DNA from 2 places in the Lysinibacillus sp. FSL W7-1291 genome. Region 1 is predicted to be linked to the other one. Evidence: a T-box and tRNA genes for the amino acid it is inferred to sense, from the RefSeq annotation. Region 1 holds a T-box; the other holds one or more tRNA genes.
What was found. A T-box is a leader RNA that pairs with one kind of tRNA and senses whether it is charged. The one in region 1 lies ahead of proS (proline--tRNA ligase), so its partner is inferred to be a tRNA-Pro.
Positions count from the first base shown of each region.

Region 2: it encodes a tRNA-Pro, which carries the amino acid that the T-box ahead of proS (proline--tRNA ligase) is inferred to sense. The anticodon was not compared.

Region 1 covers NZ_CP151994.1:2,248,535-2,255,945, forward strand. Annotated here, with positions in the region: gene NST76_RS10985 (tyrosine recombinase XerC) at 1-239, shown strand, start outside; gene NST76_RS10990 (DinB family protein) at 297-791, shown strand; gene NST76_RS10995 (hypothetical protein) at 967-1,116, shown strand; gene NST76_RS11000 (hypothetical protein) at 1,334-1,504, shown strand; gene NST76_RS11005 (GGDEF domain-containing phosphodiesterase) at 1,896-3,602, shown strand; T-box leader at 3,672-3,891, shown strand; gene proS (proline--tRNA ligase) at 4,026-5,462, shown strand; partial or broken gene NST76_RS11015 (NUDIX domain-containing protein) at 5,490-5,868, opposite strand; gene NST76_RS11020 (diphthine--ammonia ligase) at 6,049-6,735, shown strand; gene NST76_RS11025 (metalloregulator ArsR/SmtB family transcription factor) at 7,327-7,411, shown strand, end outside.
Region 2 covers NZ_CP151994.1:113,728-121,138, forward strand. Annotated here, with positions in the region: rRNA gene NST76_RS00565 (23S ribosomal RNA) at 1-1,937, shown strand, start outside; rRNA gene rrf (5S ribosomal RNA) at 2,049-2,164, shown strand; tRNA gene NST76_RS00575 (tRNA-Val) at 2,175-2,250, shown strand; tRNA gene NST76_RS00580 (tRNA-Thr) at 2,259-2,330, shown strand; tRNA gene NST76_RS00585 (tRNA-Lys) at 2,338-2,413, shown strand; tRNA gene NST76_RS00590 (tRNA-Leu) at 2,431-2,515, shown strand; tRNA gene NST76_RS00595 (tRNA-Gly) at 2,551-2,625, shown strand; tRNA gene NST76_RS00600 (tRNA-Arg) at 2,729-2,805, shown strand; tRNA gene NST76_RS00605 (tRNA-Pro) at 2,814-2,890, shown strand; tRNA gene NST76_RS00610 (tRNA-Ala) at 2,907-2,982, shown strand; rRNA gene NST76_RS00615 (16S ribosomal RNA) at 3,130-4,676, shown strand; tRNA gene NST76_RS00620 (tRNA-Ile) at 4,771-4,847, shown strand; tRNA gene NST76_RS00625 (tRNA-Ala) at 4,860-4,935, shown strand; rRNA gene NST76_RS00630 (23S ribosomal RNA) at 5,150-7,411, shown strand, end outside.

The DNA of each region.
Region 1 (7,411 bases):
CCAAAATCGTGAAACGTATTAATCAACAATCAGGTCTTCAAAAGGAACGACTTACACCACATAAGTTGCGTCATACATCTGCGACTATGATGTATAAAGCAGGTGCAGATATTCGGAGCTTACAGCATATCTTAGGACATTCAAGTGTAGCGACGACTCAAATTTATACGCATATAGAGGACGAGCAGCTACAACATGTTTTAGAAAATAATCCCTTTAATATTGTGCGCGAGAGATGATTTTTACCCCTCTCTGTCGAATATAGTAGTATGCCAAATGAAGGGGGTTAACTTATGATGTTAGTAGCAAAAGAACAATTCGACGCAACAAGGGCGCAATTACTTCAAACGATTCAAAACTTAGACAATACAAGCTTTAATGACAAACCAGATGCACAAAGCTGGAGTGTAGCACAAATCTGTCATCATCTTGTGTTAGTAGAGGAAGCAGCCAAAAAAGCCATTACATGGGGATTACAAGCCCAAGAACAATCATCACCTGCAAGAAAAAATGTTCAGCTTGTTGTTTTGGATAGAACAAAAAAATTTCAAGCACCAACTATTGTGGAGCCAATAGATCAGCCTTTTACCGTTCAGGAGATGCTAGATTTACTAGCCACATCAAGAATGAATTTTCTCGCTTTTTTACAAACAATCGAAGAACCTGAAATTTTAACAAAATATGCTGTGAAGCACCCAGCCTTAGGTACATTGCCACTCGATCAATGGATTGAAATGGTTTATTTACACGAGCAGCGTCATATCGAGCAAATACAAGAAATAATGAAATAAACATATGGTAAGTAAGTATAGAGGGATTTGAGCACACAAGTGTGAGCCAAATTCCTTTTATTGTTATATGTTTTTTCTATCATAACCTCTTGACGTGCTACATAATCTGTTATATATTAAATAAAAATAACAACAACTGTTATAAAACAGTTTTCAAATCAAGGAGGAATTTTTAATGACAAAGTATCGAGACGGCTATGAATTTTATTGTGAAATGTGTGAGCGTTATGGATTAGAGCCAATTTCTTTCCGCTATTATGTATTACAGTTATCACAGCAACAACTGTCTGCTTATAACATGCAAGCAAAACAATTAGGCATTTAAAGGACGTGGTTATGACGGAAGCCGACGTGAATATTTTATGAAAAGCCCAGCCATACTAAATACAATGGTTTGGGCTTTTGTGATTTATAAAAGAAATTTCAGATAATTTATTGACAAGCATTACACTCTGTTATATATGTTTAGAAAATAATAATGCTGTTATATAACAAAAATAAAAAACCACATTTAGTAGCAATCATGAAAGGAAGTTAGAAGGGTGACAGATTATCGAGAGGGTTATGAATTTTACCGCCAAGTATGTGAGGAGCACGGACTCGAGCCTATTAATTTTCACTATTATATTTTAAATTTATCGCAAGAGCAGTTACATGCATATAACCAATATGCAAAATCATCAGAAGAGTCAATCGAATATGAGGTTTCTTAACTTGTAAAATACCTTATTACCTCTGTGGGTTCGTAAGGTATTTTTGCTTTCACAAAAAATTTACATAGCTGCATTCTCTTTATCTAGCATAATTGAAATTTGTATTTAATAGATAAATAGCCTAAAGAAAGCACTTTCAATAGTACAAAAGTATCAAAAAACTTTACGATTAGGTAAATTCAGGGTGTTTATAACCGCTATTTTTTGGCTATTTTCTCATAAATCCTCAAATAGGGCTTTAGATGTTTTTGATATTTGGGTTGAATTAACTGCTTTTCTAAGACTATAATATAATTACATAAAAAAGGGCGATATACCACAACTTTATACCTCGCTGTAAGATAAAGCAAAAGTACCAAACCCTTCATATTTTAATGAACGGAGAATGAAAATGATGAATATCACGCCTAATAGCATTAATCAAATGAACTATAGTCTAAAAGAATTACAAGATATCTTTTCCGCCATGAATAGTTCCATCATTGTAGCGATTACCGATCGTACCGGGAAAATTACGTTTGTTAATGATCATTTTTGCAAAATTTCGAAGTATACGCGTGAAGAATTATTAGGTCAAGATCACCGTTTACTTAACTCAGGCTTCCATCCTAAATCTTTCTTTAGAGAGATGTGGAGAACAATAGGTAATGGTGATATGTGGAATGGCGAGGTGTGCAATCGTGCGAAAGATGGCAGTTTATATTGGGTAAAGACAACGATTTTCCCATTCCTTGATGAAAAGGGAAAGCCTTATCAATATATCGCCATTCGCGTCGATATTACAGCGCAAAAGGACATAAAAAAAATTACCCATATTGCCTATCACGATGAATTAACAGGACTGCCAAATCGTCGTAAACTAGAACAGCGTTTAGAAAATGAATTCCATCAATCTCGACGTACAGGAGATAAATTTGCGTTATTTTTCATTGATGTGAATCGATTCAAACACATTAACGACGGGCTTGGTCATATTATCGGCGATATGTTTTTAGTGGAAATGTCGAATCGTCTACGAAATGTTGATTATACATCTAATTCATTCTATCGCCACAATAGTGATGAATTTGTCATGATTTTAAATGACGTCAGTCGCATTGACGAAATGGCCAAAGAAATCATTAATGTCTTCAATGAAAGTTTCATCGTCGATACCTATGAATTTTATGCAAGCATCAGTATCGGCATTAGTATATTCCCAGATCATGCAAACTCTGTAGAAGAATTATTGAAAAATGCGGATATTGCCATGTATGCAGCAAAATCTACGCGTGGAAATCAGTACCGTTTATACCGTGACAATATGGATGAAGCCAACGATAAATGGCTTCTATTAGAAACAAAATTACACCAAGCATTAAAACAGGACCGCTTAGAATTACATTACCAGCCTAAAATTGATTTAAAAACAGATACGGTCATTGGCATGGAAGCCTTGCTACGCTGGTATGATCCTGAATTAGGTCATATTCCACCAGATCGTTTTATTCCATTTGCAGAAGAATGTGGGCTTATTAATGATATCGGTGTTTGGGTATTACATAAAGCCTGTGCTCAAGCTCGTTTTTGGAATGAAGCACATAATTTAACATTGCGCGTAGCCGTCAATATTTCTCCGATTCATATTAGTACAAGTAGCTTTGTGGACATGGTGTGTGAAGTCATTGCAGAAACAGGCATTGACCCACACTTATTAGAAATTGAAATTACGGAAATGAGTATGCTTGATTATACGGAAGATTTAATTGATACGATCAAGCAATTACGGGCATTGGGCATTACGATTTCATTAGACGATTTCGGGACAGGCTATTCATCGTTAAACTACTTAAAAAAATTCCCTGTGGATGTCCTTAAAATTGACCGTGCCTTTGTCCGTGACATTGTGCCTGAAAAATCAGGGATTGCGATGATTTCAGCTATGATTTCCTTAGCACATGCTTTAAATCTTCAAGTAGTTGCTGAAGGTGTCGAGGAAGAAGCTGAATTGAACGTACTTCGTGAGCATGGCTGTGAGTATGTGCAGGGTTATTATTTCAGTAAGCCATTGTCTGTAGATGATTTTACAGATTTAATCGTTAATTCTGTGACAAAATAGACCAGTTATGAATTGCTATTCCTGAATGATTTTGCTAAAGTGGGATAAAGCCAAACAGTTCAGACAATATTCAATTTGATGATGTGGCCAAGTAAGTAAGAATTGTGAGACAGAAAATATAGCAATTGCTGAGAGCTATATCACCGCTTCTTTACTGAACACCTACCACGGAGATGTTATGCAAACATAACCGAGTCGTTTTCGTTACCAAACGTGAGAGGGTTTTAAGTTCTACTTAAAGCTAAATCAAGGTGGTACCACGTCTATCCAGCACAAAGACGTCCTTATTCAGAGGACAGCTTTGTGCTTTTTCATTCAGCTTGATAGTAACAGCTCGCTGAAACAAGCTAAACGCCCTGGTAGATGGCACTGTTTTTCTTACACCAAGGCAACAATGATTTAACAAAAATTGGAGGAGATCACATGTCAAAACAATTAGAAGATTTTTCGAAATGGTATATTGAGACTATCCAAAAAGCTGATTTAATGGATTATACACCTGTTCGTGGCTGTATTGCCTTTAAACCTGATGGCTATGAGATTTGGGAGCATATTCAAGAGGAAATGGATCGTCGCTTTAAAGAGACAGGGCATCGTAATGCCTATTTCCCAATGCTTATTCCTGAATCTTTCTTCCAAAAAGAAAAGGATCATATCGAAGGATTCTCACCTGAGCTACCTTGGGTAACAGAGGCAGCAGGGGAACAATTAGAAGAACGTCTGGCACTACGTCCAACGTCTGAAACGATGATTGGCCATCTTTACTCCAATTGGATTAAAAGCTACCGTGACCTACCCGTTTTGATTAATCAATGGGCAAACGTCTTCCGTTGGGAAAAGAAAACTCTTCCTTTTATTCGCACATCTGAATTTTTATGGCAAGAAGGACATACAGCGCACGTCGATGAAGAGGATGCTCGTCAAGAAACGATGCAAATGCTTGAAATCTATAAAGAAGTTGTAGAACAAGTACTAGCAATTCCAGTTTATGACGGACAAAAAACCCCTTCTGAACGTTTTGCAGGTGCTGTCGATACGTATTCGATTGAGGCGATGATGAAAAATGGCAAGGCTGTGCAAGCTGGTACATCTCATTATTTAGGTACGAAATTTGCAGAAGCCTTTAACATTAAGTATTTAAATAAAGCGAACCAGCATGAGTATGTACACACAACATCTTGGGGTACATCTACGCGCTTAATCGGCTCGGTAATTATGGTACATGGTGATGAGCAGGGGCTTGTTTTACCTCCACGTATCGCGCCAACTCAAGTTGTTTTAATTCCAGTGGGACCATGGAAAAAGAACCCTCAAATTATGGAGCATTTAGATGAAATTTTTGTCGCTTTAAAAGCGAAGGGCATTCGCGTACGCCTTGACGATTCGGACCAATCACCAGGCTTTAAGTTTAATGAATGGGAGCTAAAAGGGGTGCCAGTTCGCATTGAATTAGGACCGCGTGATCTTGACAACAATCAAGCTCTACTTAAAGCCCGTGATGAAGAGGAAAAACGAACAATTGATTTAGCTACGATTATCACAGCCATTGAAGAAGAATTAACAACCATGCAAGCGCGCTTACTCGAAAAAGCACGTCAGTTCCGTGAAGCAAACACACATACAATGATTGATTCATTACCACAATTACAACAGCATATTGAAGCAGCCAAAGCAAACGGTACAATTCCTGGCTGGGTACTAGCTGGTTGGTGTGGAGAAGATGCATGCGAGGAAAAAGTGAAGGAAGAAACAAAATATACATCTCGTAATATGCCGTTTAATCCACCAACAACAAAAACAACATGTATTGGCTGTGGAAATGAAGCTAAACATACGGTTTGGTTTGCACAAGCCTATTAATAACGACTACAACAGCCTCCTATTTAATTAGGAGGCTGTTGTTATGAGGTGGCGATCAATTAAATCCTTTGCTTTCGGGAAGTAGTCCAATTTTAAGCTTGCGCCATCCATCATAGTGAGCCTTCCATCTGTCTGATCAGTTAAAAAGACTGCCGTTACGCCGAATACCTCATCCCCATTAGGATATTTAAAATAGTCCTGTCTCTTCATACAGCTCTCGTTTCGCTGTTTCTTCAAGGGTTTCCCCTGGCTCCATTGCTCCTCCAGGTAATCCCCACATTTCGATATCAGCACGAAATTGAAGTAGAACTTTTCTCGTCTGATTTAAGACAATTACTGTAGAACCTACTAAAATAACAGGCATTGTCCCAACTAGTTGTCTTAATTTGATAACATAATCACTCATAGCGCCCCTCCAACATAGTTAGCCAAATTTTTATTCTACTTATGATAAAATGAAGGGGTGTTATATCTTGAAAATTTCCTGAAGAAATGGGGATATAGCGATTAAAAATGATGCTACTATCTATGACTCAATTTTTTGATAAGGATGCTAACAGACTATTTTTGACAAGGAGATAAGGGAATGACAGATACAACAGGCTGGAAACAGAATGCACAAGATCGTCCATTTATTGCCTCATTTAGTGGTGGAAAGGACAGTACTTTAGCTTTATATAAAGCATCCCAGGTAGGTCAGGCTGTAGGACTGCTTGTGATGCTAGAGGAGGAAGGGAAACGTTCGAGGTCACACGGCATGCCACCTGAGCTTATCCAGGCGCAGGCTGACTCGATCGGATTGCCTGTCTTTACGGCTGCAGCTAGTTGGGCAGACTACGAAAGTGTCTTTATGCACCTTTTAGAAAAGGCAAAACAGCAGGGGGCAGAAGTGTTAGTGACAGGTGACTTAGATATGCCTGCACATGGCTGCTGGCATGATAAGGTCACAAAAAATGCTGGGTTACAGCTAGGCATGCCATTATGGGAAATGGACCATCGCGAAGCAGTCGATGAATTTATTAACTTAGGATTTATCACGATGATTGTCACGGTCAACTTATCCTTAGGCATGACTGAGGATGATTTAGGGCGAATACTTACCCCTGAATATGTATTAGAACTAGAAGCTCGTAAGATTGACCCGTGCGGGGAGGGAGGAGAATTCCATACAACCGTCATTGATGGCCCTCTTTTTCAGCAGCCAATAGCTGTGCGCAAATGTCCAATTATAAGAGATGGAGACTATGCATTTTTACCTTTAGAACTAGCGTAAATCCACAGCCTTTCTTGTGATGATCATGGTTTTTCCTTTTAATGTATATGGTCGTGTGTAATAAAATGATTACAGAGGAAAAATACATTAAATGGGGATGAATTACTATTAGTATTAAGTGCTTTGTCAAATCCTTATCGTTGAAAAATGATTGCCACTCTTCATCAAGAAAAGCAATATGTTAGCTGGCTAGCGCGAGAGTTAGGGAAGCTAAATTGATTAATGGTTATCACGAAATTTCTGAAAGTGGCAAAGCATTGAAAAAATACTGAAACAAGTTGATTAGGCAAATGAGCGTTTCTTAAATAAACGATTTCGAGTAATAGAGAAAACAATGAGTCAACATATAGGCTTACTACATACTCTGGTTTTTATGGCTCGCATAAAAAATTTAAAGAAATAGATACTAATAAATAATAATGAACGAAAAGTACAAAGGCTCTCACCTCTGTACTTTTTTTGCATTTGGCTGTTTCTTCTTTATAGGTATAGAATCCATCTCATTTTGTCCAAAATAATCATTGACTGGACACTAAATGGTGTCATATAATTAAGACACCATTTAGTGTCCTATTAGAAAGGGTGGTGGTTTTGAATAATAATCATCAAGAGCGTGACGTTTATGTAGCCATTGCTGACCCTACAAGACGAAAGTTGATTCGTTTACTGGCAGAGA
Region 2 (7,411 bases), 2.1 Mb from region 1:
GACTGCGAGTGATAAGATCCGTAGTCAAAAGGGAAACAGCCCAGACCACCAGCTAAGGTCCCAAAGTAATCGTTAAGTGGAAAAGGATGTGGCGTTGCACAGACAACCAGGATGTTGGCTTAGAAGCAGCCATCATTTAAAGAGTGCGTAATAGCTCACTGGTCGAGTGACGCTGCGCCGAAAATGTATCGGGGCTAAACGATTCACCGAAGCTGTGGATTGACATCTACGATGTCAGTGGTAGGAGAGCGTTCTAAGTGCGTTGAAGTCAGACCGGAAGGACTGGTGGAGCGCTTAGAAGTGAGAATGCCGGTATGAGTAGCGAAAGACGGGTGAGAATCCCGTCCACCGTATGACTAAGGTTTCCTGAGGAAGGCTCGTCCGCTCAGGGTTAGTCGGGACCTAAGCCGAGGCCGATAGGCGTAGGCGATGGACAACAGGTTGATATTCCTGTACCACCTCCTCACCGTTTGAGAAATGGGGGGACGCAGTAGGATAGGGTAAGCGCGCTGTTGGTTATGCGCGTCCAAGCAGTAAGGCGTGTGTGTAGGCAAATCCGCACACTGTAACGTTGAGCTGTGATGGCGAGTCCGTATGGACGAAGTTCCTGATTTCACACTGCCAAGAAAAGCCTCTATCGAGGTGAGAGGTGCCCGTACCGCAAACCGACACAGGTAGTCGAGGAGAGAATCCTAAGGTGTGCGAGAGAACTCTCGTTAAGGAACTCGGCAAAATGACCCCGTAACTTCGGGAGAAGGGGTGCTCTTGAGCGTGCAAGCGCATGAGAGCCGCAGTGAATAGGCCCAGGCGACTGTTTAGCAAAAACACAGGTCTCTGCAAAACCGTAAGGTGACGTATAGGGGCTGACGCCTGCCCGTGCTGGAAGGTTAAGAGGAGTGGTTAGCGCAAGCGAAGCTGCGAATTGAAGCCCCAGTAAACGGCGGCCGTAACTATAACGGTCCTAAGGTAGCGAAATTCCTTGTCGGGTAAGTTCCGACCCGCACGAAAGGCGTAACGATCTGGGCACTGTCTCAACGAGAGACTCGGTGAAATTATAGTACCTGTGAAGATGCAGGTTACCCGCGACAGGACGGAAAGACCCCGTGGAGCTTTACTGTAGCCTGATATTGAATTTTGGTACAACTTGTACAGGATAGGTAGGAGCCAGAGATCTCGGAGCGCCAGCTTCGAAGGAGGCGTCGGTGGGATACTACCCTGGTTGTATTGAAATTCTAACCCATGCCCCTTAGCGGGGCAGGAGACAGTGTCAGGCGGACAGTTTGACTGGGGCGGTCGCCTCCTAAAAGGTAACGGAGGCGCCCAAAGGTTCCCTCAGAATGGTTGGAAATCATTCGTAGAGTGTAAAGGCACAAGGGAGCTTGACTGCGAGACCTACAAGTCGAGCAGGGTCGAAAGACGGGCTTAGTGATCCGGTGGTTCCGCATGGAAGGGCCATCGCTCAACGGATAAAAGCTACCCGGGGATAACAGGCTTATCTCCCCCAAGAGTCCACATCGACGGGGAGGTTTGGCACCTCGATGTCGGCTCATCGCATCCTGGGGCTGTAGTCGGTCCCAAGGGTTGGGCTGTTCGCCCATTAAAGCGGTACGCGAGCTGGGTTCAGAACGTCGTGAGACAGTTCGGTCCCTATCCGTCGTGGGCGTAGGAAATTTGAGAGGAGCTGTCCTTAGTACGAGAGGACCTTGGGATGGACACACCGCTGGTGTACCAGTTGTCTTGCCAAAGGCATCGCTGGGTAGCTATGTGTGGACGGGATAAGTGCTGAAAGCATCTAAGCATGAAGCCCCCCTCAAGATGAGATTTCCCATTACGCAAGTAAGTAAGATCCCTCAAAGACGATGAGGTAGATAGGTTCGAGGTGGAAGTGTGGTGACACATGGAGCTGACGAATACTAATCGATCGAGGACTTAACCAAAATGTTTGAACCATTCAATGAACCGTTTATCCAGTTTTGAAAGAACAAGAAAGTTTAAAAAAGCTTGCATTTATAACGAAATAAGTTATAATAAATCTTGTCTTTTAAAAGTCTAGTGATGATGGCAAAGAGGTCACACCCGTTCCCATACCGAACACGGAAGTTAAGCTCTTTAGCGCCGATGGTAGTTGGGGGCTTCCCCCTGTGAGAGTAGGACATCGCTAGGCATATTACCCAGGAGGATTAGCTCAGCTGGGAGAGCATCTGCCTTACAAGCAGAGGGTCGGCGGTTCGAGCCCGTCATCCTCCACCATATGCCGGTTTAGCTCAGCAGGTAGAGCAACTGACTTGTAATCAGTAGGTCGTGGGTTCGATTCCTATAGCTAAGCACCATTTTTTAGAGCCATTAGCTCAGTTGGTAGAGCATCTGACTTTTAATCAGAGGGTCGAAGGTTCGAGTCCTTCATGGCTCACCATTTTTAAATAATAATAAGCGGGTGTGGCGGAATTGGCAGACGCACTAGACTTAGGATCTAGCGCCGCAAGGCGTGGGGGTTCGACTCCCTTCACCCGCACCATTATTTCATTGCCAGATAAAAAAACTTATGCACATGCGGAAGTAGTTCAGTGGTAGAACACCACCTTGCCAAGGTGGGGGTCGCGAGTTCGAACCTCGTCTTCCGCTCCAAATGTCTTATGGGGTGGCGGAACTGGCAGACGCACAGGACTTAAAATCCTGCGGTAGGTGACTACCGTACCGGTTCGATTCCATCCTCGGCACCATTTTTAATGCGCCCGTAGCTCAATTGGATAGAGCGTCTGACTACGGATCAGAAGGTTATGGGTTCGACTCCTGTCGGGCGCGCCAAAAAAGAACGGGAAGTAGCTCAGCTTGGTAGAGCACTTGGTTTGGGACCAAGGGGTCGCAGGTTCGAATCCTGTCTTCCCGACCATTTCCTAAAAATATATGGGGCCTTAGCTCAGCTGGGAGAGCGCCTGCCTTGCACGCAGGAGGTCAGCGGTTCGATCCCGCTAGGCTCCACCAATTCGATTTATTAAATGAACCTTGAAAACTGAACAAGCAAAACGTAATCAATAAAGTTTTCAGTAACTAACTTCTGTTAGTGAACGAAACAAAATTTTGGACATCAAAATTGATGCCAGCAAAACAATTTGAGCTATTCAAATTTCTTTTATGGAGAGTTTGATCCTGGCTCAGGACGAACGCTGGCGGCGTGCCTAATACATGCAAGTCGAGCGAACAGAGAAGGAGCTTGCTCCTTTGACGTTAGCGGCGGACGGGTGAGTAACACGTGGGCAACCTACCTTATAGTTTGGGATAACTCCGGGAAATGGGGCTAATACCGAATAATCTGTTTCACCTCATGGTGAAACACTGAAAGACGGTTTCGGCTGTCGCTATAGGATGGGCCCGCGGCGCATTAGCTAGTTGGTGAGGTAACGGCTCACCAAGGCGACGATGCGTAGCCGACCTGAGAGGGTGATCGGCCACACTGGGACTGAGACACGGCCCAGACTCCTACGGGAGGCAGCAGTAGGGAATCTTCCACAATGGGCGAAAGCCTGATGGAGCAACGCCGCGTGAGTGAAGAAGGATTTCGGTTCGTAAAACTCTGTTGTAAGGGAAGAACAAGTACAGTAGTAACTGGCTGTACCTTGACGGTACCTTATTAGAAAGCCACGGCTAACTACGTGCCAGCAGCCGCGGTAATACGTAGGTGGCAAGCGTTGTCCGTAATTATTGGGCGTAAAGCGCGCGCAGGTGGTTTCTTAAGTCTGATGTGAAAGCCCACGGCTCAACCGTGGAGGGTCATTGGAAACTGGGAGACTTGAGTGCAGAAGAGGATAGTGGAATTCCAAGTGTAGCGGTGAAATGCGTAGAGATTTGGAGGAACACCAGTGGCGAAGGCGACTATCTGGTCTGTAACTGACACTGAGGCGCGAAAGCGTGGGGAGCAAACAGGATTAGATACCCTGGTAGTCCACGCCGTAAACGATGAGTGCTAAGTGTTAGGGGGTTTCCGCCCCTTAGTGCTGCAGCTAACGCATTAAGCACTCCGCCTGGGGAGTACGGTCGCAAGACTGAAACTCAAAGGAATTGACGGGGGCCCGCACAAGCGGTGGAGCATGTGGTTTAATTCGAAGCAACGCGAAGAACCTTACCAGGTCTTGACATCCCGTTGACCACTGTAGAGATATAGTTTCCCCTTCGGGGGCAACGGTGACAGGTGGTGCATGGTTGTCGTCAGCTCGTGTCGTGAGATGTTGGGTTAAGTCCCGCAACGAGCGCAACCCTTGATCTTAGTTGCCATCATTTAGTTGGGCACTCTAAGGTGACTGGTGACAAACCGGAGGAAGGTGGGGATGACGTCAAATCATCATGCCCCTTATGACCTGGGCTACACACGTGCTACAATGGACGATACAAACGGTTGCCAACTCGCGAGAGGGAGCTAATCCGATAAAGTCGTTCTCAGTTCGGATTGTAGGCTGCAACTCGCCTACATGAAGCTTTAATCGCTAGTAATCGCGGATCAGCATGCCGCGGTGAATACGTTCCAAGCCTTGTACACACCGCCCGTCACACCACGAGAGTTTGTAACACCCGAAGTCGGTGAGGTAACCTTTTGGAGCCAGCCGCCGAAGGTGGGATAGATGATTGGGGTGAAGTCGTAACAAGGTAGCCGTATCGGAAGGTGCGGCTGGATCACCTCCTTTCTAAGGATTATTTCGGAATACAAACCTAGGGTTTGTAAGATTACGTTTTGCGTTCAGTTTTGAAGGTTTATTAAATAATATAAAACTTCCAAGAGGGCCTATAGCTCAGCTGGTTAGAGCGCACGCCTGATAAGCGTGAGGTCGATGGTTCGAGTCCATTTAGGCCCACCATATATACCTCTTGGGGCCTTAGCTCAGCTGGGAGAGCGCCTGCCTTGCACGCAGGAGGTCAGCGGTTCGATCCCGCTAGGCTCCACCAATCTTTGTTCTTTGAAAACTGGATAAAACGACATTGAAATTGTAACAAACACATTTATTTTTTAAGTTTTTTTATAGGCTTAATAACATTAGAAGGTTTCAAGACACGAGCAGTTCTAGGAAGCAATCGAGTGAATGAAGGAGCGTACTTGAGTACGTGACTGATTGAACGAGTGAAGCTGACAACGAAATGTGATGTGTATTGAAAGCCGTTAGGTTAAGTTATTAAGGGCGCACGGCGAATGCCTTGGCACTAGGAGCCGAAGAAGGACGGCACTAACACCGATATGCTTCGGGGAGCTGTAAGTGAGCTTTGATCCGGAGATTTCCGAATGGGGGAACCCACTACGTTTAATCGCGTAGTATCTTGACGTGAATACATAGCGTCTTGAAGGCAGACCCAGGGAACTGAAACATCTAAGTACCTGGAGGAAGAGAAAGAAAAATCGATTCCCTGAGTAGCGGCGAGCGAAACGGGAAGAGCCCAAACCAAGAGGCTTGCCTCTTGGGGTTGTAGGACACTCAATACGGAGTTACAAAAGAGCGAGTTAGATGAAGCGACTTGGAAAGGTCCGCCAGAGCAGGTAAAAGCCCTGTAGTCGAAAGTTCGTTCTCTCCTGAGTGGATCCTGAGTACGGCGGAACACGTGAAATTCCGTCGGAATCTGGGAGGACCATCTCCCAAGGCTAAATACTACCTAGTGACCGATAGTGAACCAGTACCGTGAGGGAAAGGTGAAAAGCACCCGGAAGGGGAGTGAAAGAGATCCTGAAACCGTGTGCCTACAAGTAGTTAGAGCCCGTTAATGGGTGATAGCGTGCCTTTTGTAGAATGAACCGGCGAGTTACGATTACGTGCGAGGTTAAGCTTTAGAAGGCGGAGCCGCAGCGAAAGCGAGTCTGAATAGGGCGAAATAGTACGTGGTCGTAGACCCGAAACCAGGTGATCTACCCATGTCCAGGGTGAAGGTAAGGTAACACTTACTGGAGGCCCGAACCCACGCACGTTGAAAAGTGCGGGGATGAGGTGTGGGTAGCGGAGAAATTCCAATCGAACTTGGAGATAGCTGGTTCTCTCCGAAATAGCTTTAGGGCTAGCCTCGTGATGAGAATACTGGAGGTAGAGCACTGTTTGGACTAGGGGGCCATCCCGGTTTACCGAATTCAGACAAACTCCGAATGCCAGATATTTATACACGGGAGTCAGACTGCGAGTGATAAGATCCGTAGTCAAAAGGGAAACAGCCCAGACCACCAGCTAAGGTCCCAAAGTAATCGTTAAGTGGAAAAGGATGTGGCGTTGCACAGACAACCAGGATGTTGGCTTAGAAGCAGCCATCATTTAAAGAGTGCGTAATAGCTCACTGGTCGAGTGACGCTGCGCCGAAAATGTATCGGGGCTAAACGATTCACCGAAGCTGTGGATTGACATCTACGATGTCAGTGGTAGGAGAGCGTTCTAAGTGCGTTGAAGTCAGACCGGAAGGACTGGTGGAGCGCTTAGAAGTGAGAATCTTAGATGAGTAGCGAAAGACGGGTGAGAATCCCGTCCACCGTATGACTAAGGTTTCCTGAGGAAGGCTCGTCCGCTCAGGGTTAGTCGGGACCTAAGCCGAGGCCGATAGGCGTAGGCGATGGACAACAGGTTGATATTCCTGTACCACCTCCTCACCGTTTGAGAAATGGGGGGACGCAGTAGGATAGGGTAAGCGCGCTGTTGGTTATGCGCGTCCAAGCAGTAAGGCGTGTGTGTAGGCAAATCCGCACACTGTAACGTTGAGCTGTGATGGCGAGTCCGTATGGACGAAGTTCCTGATTTCACACTGCCAAGAAAAGCCTCTATCGAGGTGAGAGGTGCCCGTACCGCAAACCGACACAGGTAGTCGAGGAGAGAATCCTAAGGTGTGCGAGAGAACTCTCGTTAAGGAACTCGGCAAAATGACCCCGTAACTTCGGGAGAAGGGGTGCTCTTGAGCGTGCAAGCGCATGAGAGCCGCAGTGAATAGGCCCAGGCGACTGTTTAGCAAAAACACAGGTCTCTGCAAAACCGTAAGGTGACGTATAGGGGCTGACGCCTGCCGGTGCTGGAAGGTTAAGAGGAGTGGTTAGCGCAAGCGAAGCTGCGAATTGAAGCCCCAGTAAACGGCGGCCGTAACTATAACGGTCCTAAGGTAGCGAAATTCCTTGTCGGGTAAGTTCCGACCCGCACGAAAGGCGTAACGATCTGGGCACTGTCTCAACGAGAGACTCGGTGAAATTATAGTACCTGTGAAGATGCAGGTTACCCGCGACAGGACGGAAAGACCCCGTGGAGCTTTACTGTAGCCTGATATTGAATTTTGGTACAACTTGTACAGGATAGGTAGGAGCCAGAGATCTCGGAGCGCCAGCTTCGAAGGAGGCGTCGGTGGGATACTACCCTGGTTGTATTGAAATTCTAACCCATGCCCCTTAGCGGGGCAGGAGACAGTGTCAGGC